Regions from separate parts of the Klebsiella scottii genome, predicted to be linked through region 3. Evidence: predicted binding sites of a transcription regulator. Region 3 holds the regulator's gene; each other region holds the start of a gene.
What was found. Region 3 encodes PurR, which represses purine synthesis genes. Its sites were predicted from a motif close to CANGCAAACGTTTGCNTG; they were not measured.
Positions count from the first base shown of each region.

Region 1: the regulator PurR is predicted to act here: its motif matches at 1,453-1,470, upstream of purT (formate-dependent phosphoribosylglycinamide formyltransferase).
Region 2: the regulator PurR is predicted to act here: its motif matches at 1,897-1,914, upstream of QFI97_RS03310 (NCS2 family permease).
Region 4: the regulator PurR is predicted to act here: its motif matches at 1,372-1,389, upstream of QFI97_RS19150 (amino acid aminotransferase).

Region 1 covers NZ_JARXNI010000020.1:828,023-831,582, forward strand. The annotation lists gene QFI97_RS11500 (bifunctional 4-hydroxy-2-oxoglutarate aldolase/2-dehydro-3-deoxy-phosphogluconate aldolase) at 1-184, shown strand, start outside; gene purT (formate-dependent phosphoribosylglycinamide formyltransferase) at 235-1,413, opposite strand; gene QFI97_RS11510 (YebG family protein) at 1,551-1,949, shown strand; gene QFI97_RS11515 (tellurite resistance TerB family protein) at 2,046-2,705, shown strand; gene ptrB (oligopeptidase B) at 2,967-3,560, shown strand, end outside.
Region 2 covers NZ_JARXNI010000018.1:298,672-302,231, forward strand. The annotation lists gene QFI97_RS03305 (Na+/H+ antiporter) at 1-285, opposite strand, end outside; gene QFI97_RS03310 (NCS2 family permease) at 434-1,783, opposite strand; gene QFI97_RS03315 (glutathione S-transferase family protein) at 2,177-2,845, opposite strand; gene soxR (redox-sensitive transcriptional activator SoxR) at 3,104-3,560, opposite strand, start outside.
Region 3 covers NZ_JARXNI010000020.1:1,301,067-1,304,626, forward strand. The annotation lists gene punC (purine nucleoside transporter PunC) at 1-669, opposite strand, end outside; gene punR (DNA-binding transcriptional activator PunR) at 782-1,693, shown strand; gene purR (HTH-type transcriptional repressor PurR) at 1,711-2,736, opposite strand; gene cydH (cytochrome bd-I oxidase subunit CydH) at 3,031-3,120, shown strand; gene QFI97_RS13815 (MFS transporter) at 3,284-3,560, shown strand, end outside.
Region 4 covers NZ_JARXNI010000020.1:2,428,344-2,431,903, forward strand. The annotation lists gene ompF (porin OmpF) at 206-1,261, shown strand; gene QFI97_RS19150 (amino acid aminotransferase) at 1,453-2,643, shown strand; gene QFI97_RS19155 (MBL fold metallo-hydrolase) at 2,710-3,357, opposite strand; gene mepK (peptidoglycan L,D-endopeptidase MepK) at 3,371-3,560, opposite strand, start outside.

The DNA of each region.
Region 1 (3,560 bases), 470 kb from region 3:
GTTCGCCCATATTCGTTTCTGCCCGACCGGCGGGATCTCTCCGGCTAACTACCGCGACTACCTGGCGCTGAACAGCGTTCTGTGTATCGGCGGTTCATGGCTGGTACCGGCGGATGCGCTGGAAGCAGGCGATTACGACCGTATCACCACTCTGGCTCGTGAAGCGGTAGAAGGCGCGAAGTAATTTCCGCGCCTCAGTTCTGACCCGGTAAGCGACAACGCTACCGGGTTTTTTTATCCCTCAACCACCACCGCTGACGCCGCGGCTTTGGCGCGCGCAACCGCCTCATCGACGCTCTCCGCTACCGCCAGCGTGACGCCCAGACGACGGGAACCGTCAATTTCCGGCTTACCGAACAGACGCACCTGCAGGCCCGCGCCGACCGCGGCCTGAAGGTTGCCGAAGGTTACGTTGTGGCTGGTGAGCTGCGGCAGAATCACCGCGGAAGCCGCCGGGCCATACTGGCGAATCGCACCAACCGGCAGACCGAGGAAGGCGCGGACGTGCAGGGCGAACTCCGACAGATCCTGCGAAATGAGCGTAACCATTCCGGTATCGTGCGGACGCGGCGAGACTTCGCTAAAAATCACCTCATCGCCGCACACGAACAGCTCGACGCCGAACAGGCCGTAACCGCCGAGCGCCAGCACCACGTTGCGGGCAATTTCCTGCGCGCGGGCCAGCGCCAGCTCGCTCATCTGCTGAGGTTGCCAGGATTCTCGATAGTCGCCATCTTCCTGACGGTGGCCGACCGGGGCGCAGAAGTGCACGCCGTCGACCGCGCTGACGGTGAGCAGGGTGATTTCAAAATCGAAGTTCACCACGCCTTCGACAATAACGCGGCCGGCGCCGGCGCGGCCGCCCTGCTGGGCATAAAGCCACGCGTCGGCCAGCTGTTCGCGGCGGCGGATAAAGCTTTGTCCTTTACCGGAAGAGCTCATCACCGGCTTGACGATACACGGCAGGCCAATCTCGTTCACGGCGTCGTTAAAGGCGGCTTCACTGTCGGCAAAACGATAGGCCGAGGTTGGAAGCTGCAGCTCTTCAGCGGCCAGGCGGCGAATGCCTTCACGGTTCATCGTCAGCTTTGCGGCGCGAGCGGTGGGAACGACTTTTTGTCCGCACAGCTCCAGCTCGACCAGAGTATCGGTGGCGATGGCTTCAATTTCCGGCACGATAAAGTCGGGTTTTTCTTGCTCAATTATGGCGCGCAGGGCATCTCCGTGCAGCATGTTGACGACATGCGAACGGTGCGCGACCTGCATGGCTGGCGCGTCAGGGTAGCGATCGACGGCGATGGTCTCAATGCCCAGACGTTGACACTCGATGGCGACTTCCTTACCCAGCTCGCCGGAACCTAACAGCATAACTCGCGTTGCCGCAGGGCGCAGCGCTGTGCCTAATACAGTCATGACTCTCTTCCGCAGTAAAAAAACATGCGCCGTAGTATAAACGAAAACGTTTGCGTCTGTCTTTATGCGCGTGAGTTGAGTCCTGGCCCTAAATTTGCTATACTGTATATAAATACAGTATAAAAAGGTGCTGCACAATGGCGGTTGAAATCAAATATGTGGTGATTCGCGAAGGTGAGGAAAAGATGTCTTTTACCAGCAAAAAAGAGGCCGATGCTTACGACAAAATGCTCGATCTTGCCGAAGTCCTTAACGACTGGCTGGTAGACTGCCCGCTGACGCTTGATGAAGCCCAGCGTGATGAGATGGCGATGTGGCTGGCGGAGCGCAAAGACACCTTACATCACATTATGAAGTCCGGAAAACTCCCGGAAGCGGAAGAGCACGCCGCCGGGCAGGATGAAAACGAACAACAGTCCGCAGACGCTGGCGATGACGCCATCAGCGCCAGCGCGGATGACAGCGTGGATGACGGCGCGGCGGAAAAAGCGGCGGAAAAAGCGGCGCCAAAATCGCGCAAGGCGAAAGCGGCCTGAGCCACCCGGAATTTGCGCATCTTTAGCCACTGATAACATTTCCTGACATCGCGTCGTTTAGGCTGATGACATCGCCTATTGTGCAACGAGGAAATCATGGCTAACTGGCTTAATCAACTTCAGTCTCTGCTGGGTCAGCAGGGTCAATCTTCTTCATCTGACGATCGTTCGGGCGGTAAAAATCTGCTGCTGCCCGGCGCGCTTGGCGGCCTGGCGGGACTGCTGGTCGCCAGCAAATCGTCGCGTAAGCTGCTGGCGAAATACGGCACCAGCGCGCTGCTGGTTGGCGGCGGCGCGGTGGCAGGAAGCGTGCTGTGGAACAAGTATCAGCAGAAAATGCGCGCCGGTTCGCCGCAGCCGGCCGGCCAGGTTCCGTCGTCACCTGAACCTGATGCCCGCAGCGAGCGGCTGATTCAGGCGCTGGTTTTTGCCGCCAAAAGCGACGGGCATATTGATGAAAACGAACGCGCGAGCATCGAAGAGCAGCTGCGCGCGGCTAATATCGACGTGCAGGGGCGGGTGCTTATCGATCGCGCATTGACTCAGCCCCTGGACCCGCAGCGCCTGGCGCAGGGTATCAGCAGCGAGCAGGAAGCGCTGGAAGTCTACTATCTGAGCTGTGCGGTGATTGATATTGACCATTTTATGGAGCGCAGCTACCTCAACGCCCTGGGCGAAGCGCTGAAAATCCCTGCGGACGTGCGGTCCGAGATCGAACAGGATATTCAGGCGCAAAAGCAGGCTCTTCCCTCTTAAATCATCACGTTCCGCTTGCATCGCTGGCAACTTTTGCCACCCTTATATACGGGTCATCTCTCAGCCTGACGTCGCGCAGGCCGGGGATGATCCTCTCTCCGGCGTTTTCTCACCAGCGGTAGCCGAGCGTCGGTCCGCTGTTGGCCGTTTGCCAACCTTCGGGGCAGAGCGATTTATGCCGTGGAGATTTCTTGTCTTGCCGTCCGGACGCGCGTCGATTAACGTTGTGCGCATAAAATTAAGCCGAAGAAGAACAAAGAGATGCTACCAAAAGCGAAACGGGTTCCCCACGCGATGACCTTACATGGCGATACGCGTATTGATAACTACTTCTGGCTGCGTGACGATGAGCGTTCGCAGCCGGCGGTGCTGGATTATCTGCGCGAGGAGAATGCCTACGGCAAAGCGGTGATGGACACCCAGCGTAGCCTGCAGGAGCGGGTGCTGAAAGAGATTATCGACCGCATCCCCCAGCGCGAAGTCTCCGCGCCTTACAGTAAAAATGGCTATCGCTATCGTCAGGTCTATGAGCCGGGCTGCGAATACGCGATTTACCAACGCCAGTCGGTGCTCAAAGAGGAGTGGGACCCGTGGGAGCTTCTGCTCGATAGCAACCAGCGCGCGGCGCAAAGCGAGTTCTACACCCTCGGCGGGCTGGGGATCTCTCCGGACAACGGTCTGATGGCGCTGGCGGAGGATTATCTCTCCCGGCGGCAGTACAGCCTGCGCTTGTGCAACCTCTCCGACGGTAGCTGGTATCCCGAAGTGCTGGAGAACGTCTCCCCGGGATTCGCCTGGAGCAACGACTCACGCACCCTGTGGTATGTGCGCAAACACCCCACCACGCTGCTGCCG
Region 2 (3,560 bases), on a different contig from region 3:
TACCAGCACCAGCGCCAGCGCGAGGCCAAAAATCTCTCGCCCGTGCTCAATGAACTCGCGGGTCGGCGTCTTCCAGCCATCGGCAAAAAGCAGCGGCGGAATAAAGAGGACCAGGAAGAGTTCGGGGTCGAATTCGACGTGCAGGCCGAAGGTAGGCCAGGCCAACAGCGCGCCGATGGCGATTTGGATTAAAGGTAGTGGAACCTGAAAGGGCAGTACGCGTGTAACCACCCCGGAGAGAGAGACCACGAGGGTCATGATGAGTATGGTAAAGAATATTTCCATGTGTTCCCTGTTTGCTGCGTTTTCTTTTTTTACATCTGAGGCGTCATGTCTCGAAATGATACGCTACTCAGATTAACGCAAAAGGAAACAGGATGTGGCTTAAAAATTAAACGGGCGGCCTGAGCCGCCCGTTGTCAGCAAAAATAGCTTAAATTGCCCAACCGCCGGCGTAGAAGATAACCAGCGCCGCAGCGATGATCACGGTGCCGAGGTTCAGCTTGCGCCACTCCCCGGAAACCAGGCGTCCAATCACCAGCGACGCGAAGCCGATCATGATGCCGGTAACGATGTTGCAGGTCAGCACGATAAAGACCGCCGTAATCAGGCCCGCCATCGCATCGACAAAATCGTTAAAATCAATTTTCGCCACGTTGCTCAACATCAGCAGACCGACATACATCAGCGCCGGAGCGGTAGCGTATGCAGGAACCAGATAGGAGAGCGGAGAAAGGAACAGGATCAGCAGGAACAGCACGCCGACCGTCACCGCGGTCAGGCCGGTTTTACCGCCGGCGGCGGTACCTGCGGCCGATTCGATATACACCGCCGCCGGCGCCGCGCCGACCAGGCCGGAGAAGACGCTGCTCAGGGAGTCGGTGGTCAGCGCTTTACCGCCGTTGATGATCTGCCCATCTTTGTCCAGCAGGTTCGCCTGCCCCGCTACCGCGCGAATGGTGCCGGTGGCATCAAATACCGCCGTCATCACCAGCGCCAGCACGCTCGGCAGAACTATCGGATTCAGCGCGCCGATGATATCAAGGCTGCCGATCAGCGAATTGCCTTTGTCGTCGCTCAGCGACGGCATAGCAAAAATACCGGAGAAGTGGACGTTAGGGTCGAAAATCAGGCCCACGATCGACACGCCGATAATGGTCAGCAGGATACCGCCAGGCACCTTCAGCTTTTCGAGGCCGATAATCACCGCCAGCCCCAACAGCGACATAATCACCGGGAAGCTGTCGAAATTACCCAGCGCGACCGGCAGGCCGTCCAGCGGGTTCTTAATCACCAGGCCCACGCCGTTGGCGGCGATCAGCAGCAGGAACAGGCCAATACCGATACCGGTGCCGTGCGCAACGCCCTGCGGCAGGTTGCGTAAGATCCAGCTACGAATACCGGTCGCGGAGATAATGGTAAACAGCACGCCCATCAGGAACACGGCGCCCAGCGCAACCGGGATGCTGATCTGCTGCCCCAGCACCAGGCTGAAGGCGGTAAATGCGGTCAGCGAGATAGCACAACCGATTGCCAGCGGCAGGTTGGCCCACAGCCCCATAACGAGAGAGCCGACGCCCGCTACCAGACAGGTGGAGACAAACACCGCCGCCGGTGGGAACCCGGCTTTACCGAGCATGCCCGGTACCACAATTACCGAGTACACCATCGCCAGAAAAGTGGTTAAACCTGCAAGAATTTCCTGACGCACGGAGCTGCCGCGAGCCGAAATTTTAAACCAGGCGTCTAATGAACCGCCGGTACGCGCTGAAGGCGTAGACATAGAAAACTTCCCCTGAGAATTTTTATCATTCGTCGGTATGCGTGGTGGACCATCCACTGCCAGTTCAACGCGATCTCCTTGTGCTATATCGCAGCGCCAGGGGGGCTGCAAAAAAAGCAAACGTTTAACTCCGCGCATACAATACGGTGGTCAAAATTACTTTACTCACCCCCTGTTAGCAGGATAAATAGCGAGCAAAATAATAAGGCAAACGATTATCCAGCCTTTAGATGGCCCTTTTCAACTGAAGTTTGTCGTATTTCGCTAAATTTCGCTTATGACGTTCAGGAAATAACCAGCCGATGCGCAAACGTTATCGTCCATGCGCAATCTGCTAACATTTTGGCTTTGCGCTGATAGCAATTCGCACCGGCCATCGTAAAAGGTGATGCCTCAGGCGCCCGGTAGCGTGAAGGGGCCGCCGCGCTCAATGGCGCGCTGCCAGGCCGGACGCTGTTCGATACGCTGCGTCCAGCGGGCGATGTGCGCAAGGCCGTCAATTCCGCCACGTGACTGCAGCGCCAGCAGCGGAAAGCTCATCTGAATATCGGCCATGCTCAGGTTTTCGCCCGCGAACCACGGCCATCGGGAGAGGTGATCTTCGATAAAGCTGGCGTGGGTGGCAATCTGCCGGTCAAGCCAGGCCTTCTGCATCCCCTTCCCCAGCGCGCCGCCCAGCGTGCGCATGCCAAACGGCACCGGGGCCTTGCCGAGACGGGAAAAGACCAGCTTCATCAGCATCAGAGGCATCAGCGAGCCTTCGGCATAGTGCAGCCAAAAACGATACTGCAGCCTGTCCGCCATCGCCTGCGGGCGCAGCTGCTGCGTGCTATCGTAGGTTTCCTGCAGATATTCGAGTATCGCCCCGGACTCCGCCAGCACGTAGCCGTTGTCCTCCACGACCGGGGATTTGCCCAGCGGGTGAATATTTTTTAACTCCGGCGGCGCCAGCATATTTTTCTGCCGCGGATAGCAGACAAGCTGATAGGGCAGCTGCAGCTCTTCCAGCGCCCAGAGCACGCGCTGCGATCGCGATTGATTAAGGTGATGTACCGTCAGCATGGATTTCTCCCGTCGTTTGTTCAAATTAACTATAGGAACTGGCGGCGAATGACGGAAAAAATTCGCCAAAATAAACGGGTAGATTTAAGGGGATGTGCCACAATTAAGGTGTCGGCGCAATCCGGAACCTCCATCAACTTGTTGCGCAAAACTGAGGTGAGCCGACGTCGGGGGAAACCCTCCTGTGCACCAGCGGGATAGAGCGAAAGACAAAGACCGGAAAACAACTAAAGCGCCCTGTTGTGGCGCTTTAGTTTTTTAATCATCCTCCAGCAGCCGCGCACCGGTACCCTCTTCACCCAGCATGTCCCCCGGGTTACGCAGCGGGCAGTCCCGTCGCGACAGGCAGCCGCAGCCAATGCAGCCATCCAGCTGATCGCGCAGCGCGGTCAGCGTATGAATACGCCGGTCCAGCTCGTCCCGCCACACCGACGACAGCTGCTTCCACTCTTTGGCACTTAAGTTGTGGCCTTCGGGCAGTACGCCAAACGCGTCGCCGATAGTGGCCAGCGGAATGCCGATGCGCTGCGCAATCTTGATAATCGCCACGGCGCGCAGCACGTCGCGACGATAGCGCCGCTGATTGCCTGGATTACGCTGGCTGTGAATAAGCCCTTTGCTTTCATAGAAATGGAGCGCCGAGACGGCAACGCCGGTACGTTTCGCCACTTCTCCCGGGGTCAACAGCATTTTAATTCGGGGTGATTTCTTTTCC
Region 3 (3,560 bases):
CCAGGCGAAAAAGCTGGCGGAGCAGGCGGCGTAAATCAGCACGTTGCCGCTATATTCGCGTGAGCGCAGCAGCGCCAGGAAGGTCAGTTTTTTCTGCGTACCGCTCTCGGGCTTGCTCACCGGCTTGAGGCGTAACGCGGGCAGCATCAGCAGCAGGGCGATGACCAACAGGGTCGCGAAGATAGCCTGCCAGTCGAAATGGGCGAGCAGCCAGCTGCCGAGCAGCGGTGCCAGGGCCGGCGATAGACCTACCAGCGGCATAATGGTGGCGAAGATGCGGTTAGTACGTTGGGCTGGATAATAGTCGGTGACCATCGCCTGCCAGGTTACCGCCGCCGCGCAGACGCCGATGGCCTGCACAAATCGCAGCGCCAGCATCAGGGTCGCGTTCTGCACCCACAGCATGCCAAGGCAGCCGACGGCGAAGATCGCCAGGCCGCTGAGCAGCACCGGCTTGCGCCCGTAGCGATCGGAGACCGGGCCCCAGAACAGCTGACCAATGGCGAAACCGGCGAGAAACACGCTGAGGCTGGCGCTGACAGAAGCCGCCGAAGTGTTGAGATCCTGTTGGATCGCCGAAAACGCCGGCAGATACATATCGGTTGCCAGGAAGCCGAGCACGCTGAGGCCCGCCAGCCAAACCAAAAATCCTTTCCCAGGTTGTTGCATAAAGTTCTCTTTCTTCTGATGCAGGTAAGATGCCGCTGAGTGTAGGGAGTGCATTCTGGCTTGTGAAACGCTAATATTTGTTACATGCGTTCAAAAAATTTGCAGGCAGAATATGTGGTCCGAATACTCTCTTGAAGTGGTTGATGCGGTTGCGCGCAACGGCAGCTTCAGCGCGGCGGCTCAGGAGCTGCATCGTGTACCCTCGGCGGTCAGCTACACCGTGCGTCAGCTCGAAGAATGGCTGGCCGTTCCGCTCTTTGAGCGACGCCACCGGGACGTTGAGCTCACGCCGGCCGGCGTGTGGTTTTTACAGGAAGGGCGTTCTGTTATCAAAAAAATGCAGATCACCCGCCGTCAGTGCCAGCAGATCGCCAACGGCTGGCGCGGGCAGCTCTCGATCGCGGTTGACGATATCGTTAAGCCGGCGCGGATGCGGCAGATGATTGTCGATTTTTATCGTCACTTTCCGGACGTCGAGCTGATTGTCTTTCAGGAGGTGTTTAACGGCGTCTGGGATGCGCTGGCCGACGGCCGCGTGGAGCTGGCCATCGGCGCGACCCGCTCGATTCCGGTCGGCGGACGCTACGCCTTTCGTGATATGGGCATGCTGAGCTGGCACTGCGTGGTGGCCAGCCACCATCCGCTGGCGAAAATGAGCGGCCCGCTGAGCGATGACACGTTGCGCAACTGGCCGTCGCTGGTCAGGGAGGATACGTCGCGTTCGTTGCCCAAGCGCACGACGTGGCTGCTGGATAACCAGAAGAGAGTGGTGGTGCCGGACTGGGACGCCTCGGCCACCTGCCTGTCGGCCGGACTCTGCATCGGCATGGTGCCGTCGCACTTTGCCCGCCCGCGGATCGATAGCGGCGAGTGGACGGCGCTGGAGCTGGAAAATCCGTTCCCGGACGCCGCGTGCTGCCTGACCTGGCAGCAGAGCGATATCTCACCGGCTCTCTCCTGGCTGCTGGACTATCTTGGCGACAGCGAAACGTTAAATCGGGAGTGGCTGCGGGCGCCGGAATAGCCGGCGCCACGGCAGGATTAGCGGCGGTAGTCGACGAACGGGCCGTCGATCACCGAGCGACGCTCGACCAGTCGCGGGTGAACTTCGATAGACTGCGACTCTTCGCGCTTATTGACGATACGGTCCATCAGCATATTGAATGCGGCTTCGCCGAGTGAATCCTTCGGCTGATGGATGGTGGTCAGCGCCGGGCTGAAGTAGCGGGCGTTGCGCACGTTGTCATAGCCAATGAGCGAAATATCCTGCGGGACGCGCAGGCCCATTTCGTCGGCGGCGCAGATGGCTCCCATTGCCATGATATCGCCGCCGCAGAATATGGCGGTCGGGCGATGCGGCTGGCTGAGGATCTGCTGCATGGCGCGGTAGCCGGATTCCGGCTCGAAGTCGCCCTGAACAACCCAGCTTTCCGGGACGCTAATCTGCGCTTCTTCCATCGCTTTCATAAAACCGGCCAGGCGTCCGGCGCCGGTATTGCGCTCCAGCGGGCCCGGGATCACGCCGATTTCACGGTGGCCGCGCTCAACGAGGTAGCGACCGGCCATATAGCCGCCTTCAAAGGCGTTATCGATCACCGAATCGGTAAAATCAGCCTTGGACTCACCCCAGTCCATGACGACCATCGGGATGTTGCGGTACTCTTCCAGCATGGACAGCACCGACTGCGGATATTCGGAACACATCACCAGCAGGCCGTCGACGCGCTTTTGCGCCATCATCGACAGGTAGGCCTGCTGCTTTTCCGGATCGTTCCAGGCGTTGCCCAGAATCAAGGTGTAGCCCTTCTGGAAGCAGCTCTTCTCAACGGACTCGATAATCTCGGCGAAATAGGCCGCTTCGCTGCTGGTAGCCAGCAGACCGATCGATTTAGTGTGATTAACCTTCAGGCTGCGCGCCACCGCACTCGGAGAGTAGTGCAGCTCTTTGATGGCAGCCCATACCGCGTTGCGGGTCTCTTCAGCCACAAAACGGGTTTTGTTAATTACATGTGAAACTGTTGTAGTGGAAACGTTTGCGCGCTTCGCTACATCTTTAATTGTTGCCATTACTTCTCTCTCCAGACCTTGACCTGATCGTCTGATTATCGATACGGAAACGTTTGCCTATACACACCCTGAGCACAATGTTCAACATTGCATCACGTCGGGAAACGACACAGAACGACAGGAAGGGGTCAATGGCCGATACGCTTTCAAATTAGCGTGGGATTTTGTCCGATCTTGCGGCAAAGGGGAAGAGTAAAAATGTGCATCACCCTAAATCTCAGAAGATTTTTGTGCAATATTGTGCAAAAATGAGCAGGCTCACTTTTCTTGTGGGGATAATCAGGGGGAAAATTGATGGATACAGATTTAAAGTTTTCGCTGACCACGACGATTATTGTACTGGGTCTGATCGTGGCCGCAGGGCTGACCGCCGTACTGCACTAATTTTTTCGGGGGAGAGGCTCCTTTCCCCCCGTTCCCGCGCATTATTATCAAATTCGCAAAAATCTTTTGCCATTTCGTTTACTTTTGTTTTTCTGTGATTGATGTCATGCTTTTGACTTCTGATGAGATACCGTCGCTGAGGACGGTTTGCTGGAGTCATTGAATGAAAATCAACTTTCCCCTGTTAGCGCTGGCCGTTGGGGCGTTTGGTATCGGTACGACCGAATTTTCCCCGATGGGATTACTGCCGGTTATCGCTAAAGGCGTGGATGTGTCTATTCCCGCCGCGGGGATGCTGATCAGCGCCTATGCTATCGGCGTGATGGTCGGAGCACCGCTGATGACGCTGCTGCTGTCGCATCGCGCGCGCCGCAGTGCGCTGATTTTCCTGATGGCTATTTTCACCCTTGGCAACGTCCTCTCGTCAATGGCGCCGGATT
Region 4 (3,560 bases), 1.1 Mb from region 3:
AATTCACATTTTGTTACATACACTTTCTAATTGTTACTCATATGCGACATTGGTAGCATTTTCCGGCTAGCGAAACGATGTCGCGGATGGAAAGATGCCTTCAGACACCAAACTATCATCAATGGTTCTGTAAATTTTCATTGACAGAATGTATTGGCGGCAGTGGCAAGTGTTCATATAAAAATACTAATGAGGGTAATAAATAATGATGAAGCGCAATATTCTGGCAGCGGTGATCCCTGCCCTGCTGGTAGCCGGCGCAGCAAATGCTGCAGAAATCTATAACAAAGACGGCAACAAACTCGATCTGTACGGTAAAACCGTAGGTCTGCACTATTTCTCTGATAACAAGGGTAATGACGGCGACCAGACCTATGCACGTTTAGGTTTTAAAGGTGAAACCCAGATCAACGATCAGCTGACCGGTTTCGGCCAGTGGGAATATAACTTCCAGGGTAATAACACTGAAGGTAGCGACGCTCAGAGCGGCAACAAAACCCGTCTGGCATACGCCGGTCTGAAATTCGGCGATGCAGGCTCCTTCAACTATGGTCGTAACTACGGCCTGGTGTATGACGCTATCGGCGTCACCGATATGCTGCCTGAGTTTGGTGGCGACACCGGTTCCAGCGATAACTTCTTCGCAGGTCGTACCGGTGGTCTCGCAACCTACCGTAATACCAACTTCTTCGGTCTGGTTGACGGCCTGAGCTTTGGCGTACAGTACCTGGGCAAAAACGAGCACACAGACGCTTCCCGCTCTAACGGCGACGGCTGGGCAACCTCTCTGAGCTATGACATCGACGGCTTCGGCATTGTCGGCGCATACGGCGCAGCGGATCGTACCGATGCACAGCAGGCTCTGACTCGCGGTAAAGGCGATAAAGCCGAGCAGTGGGCAACCGGTCTGAAATATGATGCGAACAACATCTACCTGGCAGCTCTGTACGGCGAAACCCGTAATGCGACCCGTATTACTGACGGTTTTGCCAACAAGACTCAGGACTTCTCCATCGTTGCGCAGTATCAGTTTGATTTCGGCCTGCGTCCGTCCATCGCTTACTACAAATCTAAAGCGAAAAACGTTGAGGGTGTGGGTAACGAAGACTACATCAACTACATTGATGTCGGCGCAACCTACTACTTCAACAAAAACATGTCTACCTATGTCGATTATCAGATCAACCAGATCGATAGCGACAACAAACTGGGCGTGAATTCCGACGACACCGTCGCCGTGGGTATCGTTTACCAGTTCTAAGTTTTAATCAGTACACCCCTTCGTGATATGCCTAAAAAGCAGGACTTCGGTCCTGCTTTTCTGCGTTACTAAGGCAAAGATCGTAACTTTGGAAAACCTTCGCGCTTTTTGTCGCAAACGGTTGGCAATTGCTCATTCTCCCGTTACCCTGATAGCGGAACTCCCTTCAGTAATCACAATGGAACCTCGTCATGTTTGAGAACATTACTGCCGCCCCTGCCGACCCTATTCTGGGCCTGGCCGATCTGTTTCGTGCCGATGACCGTCCTACAAAAATTAACCTCGGGATTGGCGTTTATAAAGATGAAACGGGTAAAACCCCGGTCCTGACCAGCGTGAAGAAGGCAGAGCAATATCTGCTGGAGAATGAGACCACCAAAAATTATCTGGGTATCGATGGTATTCCGGAATTTGGTCAATGCACGCAGGAGCTGCTGTTCGGTAAAGGAAGCGCTATCGTCAGCGATAAGCGCGCGCGTACCGCCCAGACTCCAGGCGGTACCGGTGGCCTGCGCGTTGCCGCCGACTTCCTTGCCAAAAATACCGACGTTAAGCGCGTTTGGGTGAGCAATCCGAGCTGGCCGAACCACAAGAGCGTATTCAATTCCGCCGGCCTCGAAGTTCGCGAGTACACCTACTACGATGCGGCTAACCGCACTCTCGACTTTGCCGGTCTGCTGGCAAGCCTCAATGAAGCCCAGGCTGGCGACGTTGTTTTGTTCCACGGCTGCTGCCATAACCCAACCGGTATCGATCCGACGCTGGAGCAGTGGCAACAGCTGGCGCAGCTCTCCGTTGATAAGGGCTGGCTGCCGCTGTTCGACTTCGCCTATCAGGGCTTTGCCCGCGGTCTGGAAGAAGATGCTGAAGGCCTGCGCGCGTTTGCCGCGCTGCACAAAGAGCTGCTGGTTGCCAGCTCCTACTCGAAGAACTTCGGCCTGTACAATGAGCGCGTTGGCGCCTGTACGCTGGTGGCAAGCGATAGCGACACCGTCGACCGCGCGTTCAGCCAGATGAAGTCAGTGATCCGCGCTAACTACTCCAACCCGCCGGCACACGGCGCTGCCGTTGTGGCGACAATTCTCAGCAACGATGCGCTGCGCGCTATCTGGGAGCAGGAGCTGACCGACATGCGTCAGCGCATTCAGCGTATGCGCCTGCTGTTCGTTAATACCCTGCAGGAAAAAGGCGCTAACCGCGACTTCTCCTTCATCATTAAGCAAAACGGCATGTTCTCGTTTAGCGGCCTGACCAAAGAGCAGGTTCTGCGTCTGCGCGAAGAGTTCGCGATTTACGCCGTGGCTTCCGGGCGCATTAACGTTGCCGGCATGACGCCGGACAATATGGCGCCGCTGTGTGAAGCGATCGTCGCCGTACTGTAACGCCGCTGTACCCTAAAAAAAGAAGGCCGCATATGCGGCCTTCTTTATATTTAGCGTCCGGAATGGTTACCAGACCGGCATTTCATCTTGCAGGAAAGGGTTATGCAAACGCTCATGGCCTAGCGTTGATATCGGCCCGTGGCCGGGGATAAAGGTCACGTCATCGCCCAAAGGCAGCAGCTTGCGTTTAATCGCGTCGATCAGCTGCCCGTGGTCGCCGCGCGGGAAGTCGCTGCGCCCGACGCCACCTTTGAAGATAACGTCGCCGGAAACCAGCAGCCGCGACGCGTCATCGAAGAAAACAACGTGTCCCGGCGTATGGCCTGGGCAATGCAGAACCTGCAGAGAAACGTTCCCCACGCTGACGACATCGCCTTCATTAAGCCAGCGGTCAGGATGCAGCGGCTGGCAATCCTCCAGGCCGAACATCCGGCTTTGCGCAGGGAGTCCTTCCAGCCAGAACTCATCTTCTTTTTCCGGTCCGATAATCGGCACGCCGTAGTGTTGCGCCAGCTCGGCTGCCGCACCAACGTGGTCGAGATGACCGTGAGTGAGCAAAATCTGCATCAGGCTGACGCCTGCTGCCGTCACTTCCTGTTTGATTCGCTCTGCATCACCGCCAGGATCGACCAGCGCAGCAAGTCGGGTTTGCTCACACCAGATTAAAGAGCAGTTCTGGGCGAACGCGGTAACCGGAATAATACGATAGTTCATGACGCTCCTTTCGTTACCAGTGCCTTACCGGACCGGTATCAATATGCACAAAGTTGCTACGTGGGTAATATCCTACACCACCCGCGCCCATAGATAACGCCGCTTTGCGAACATTGCTCAACGAAATGCCTTCGATATGAAAATCCATGGCCTGGCCTTTGGTGTGGTAGCTATGTTTGGCTACACCACGGCTTCGTGCACGT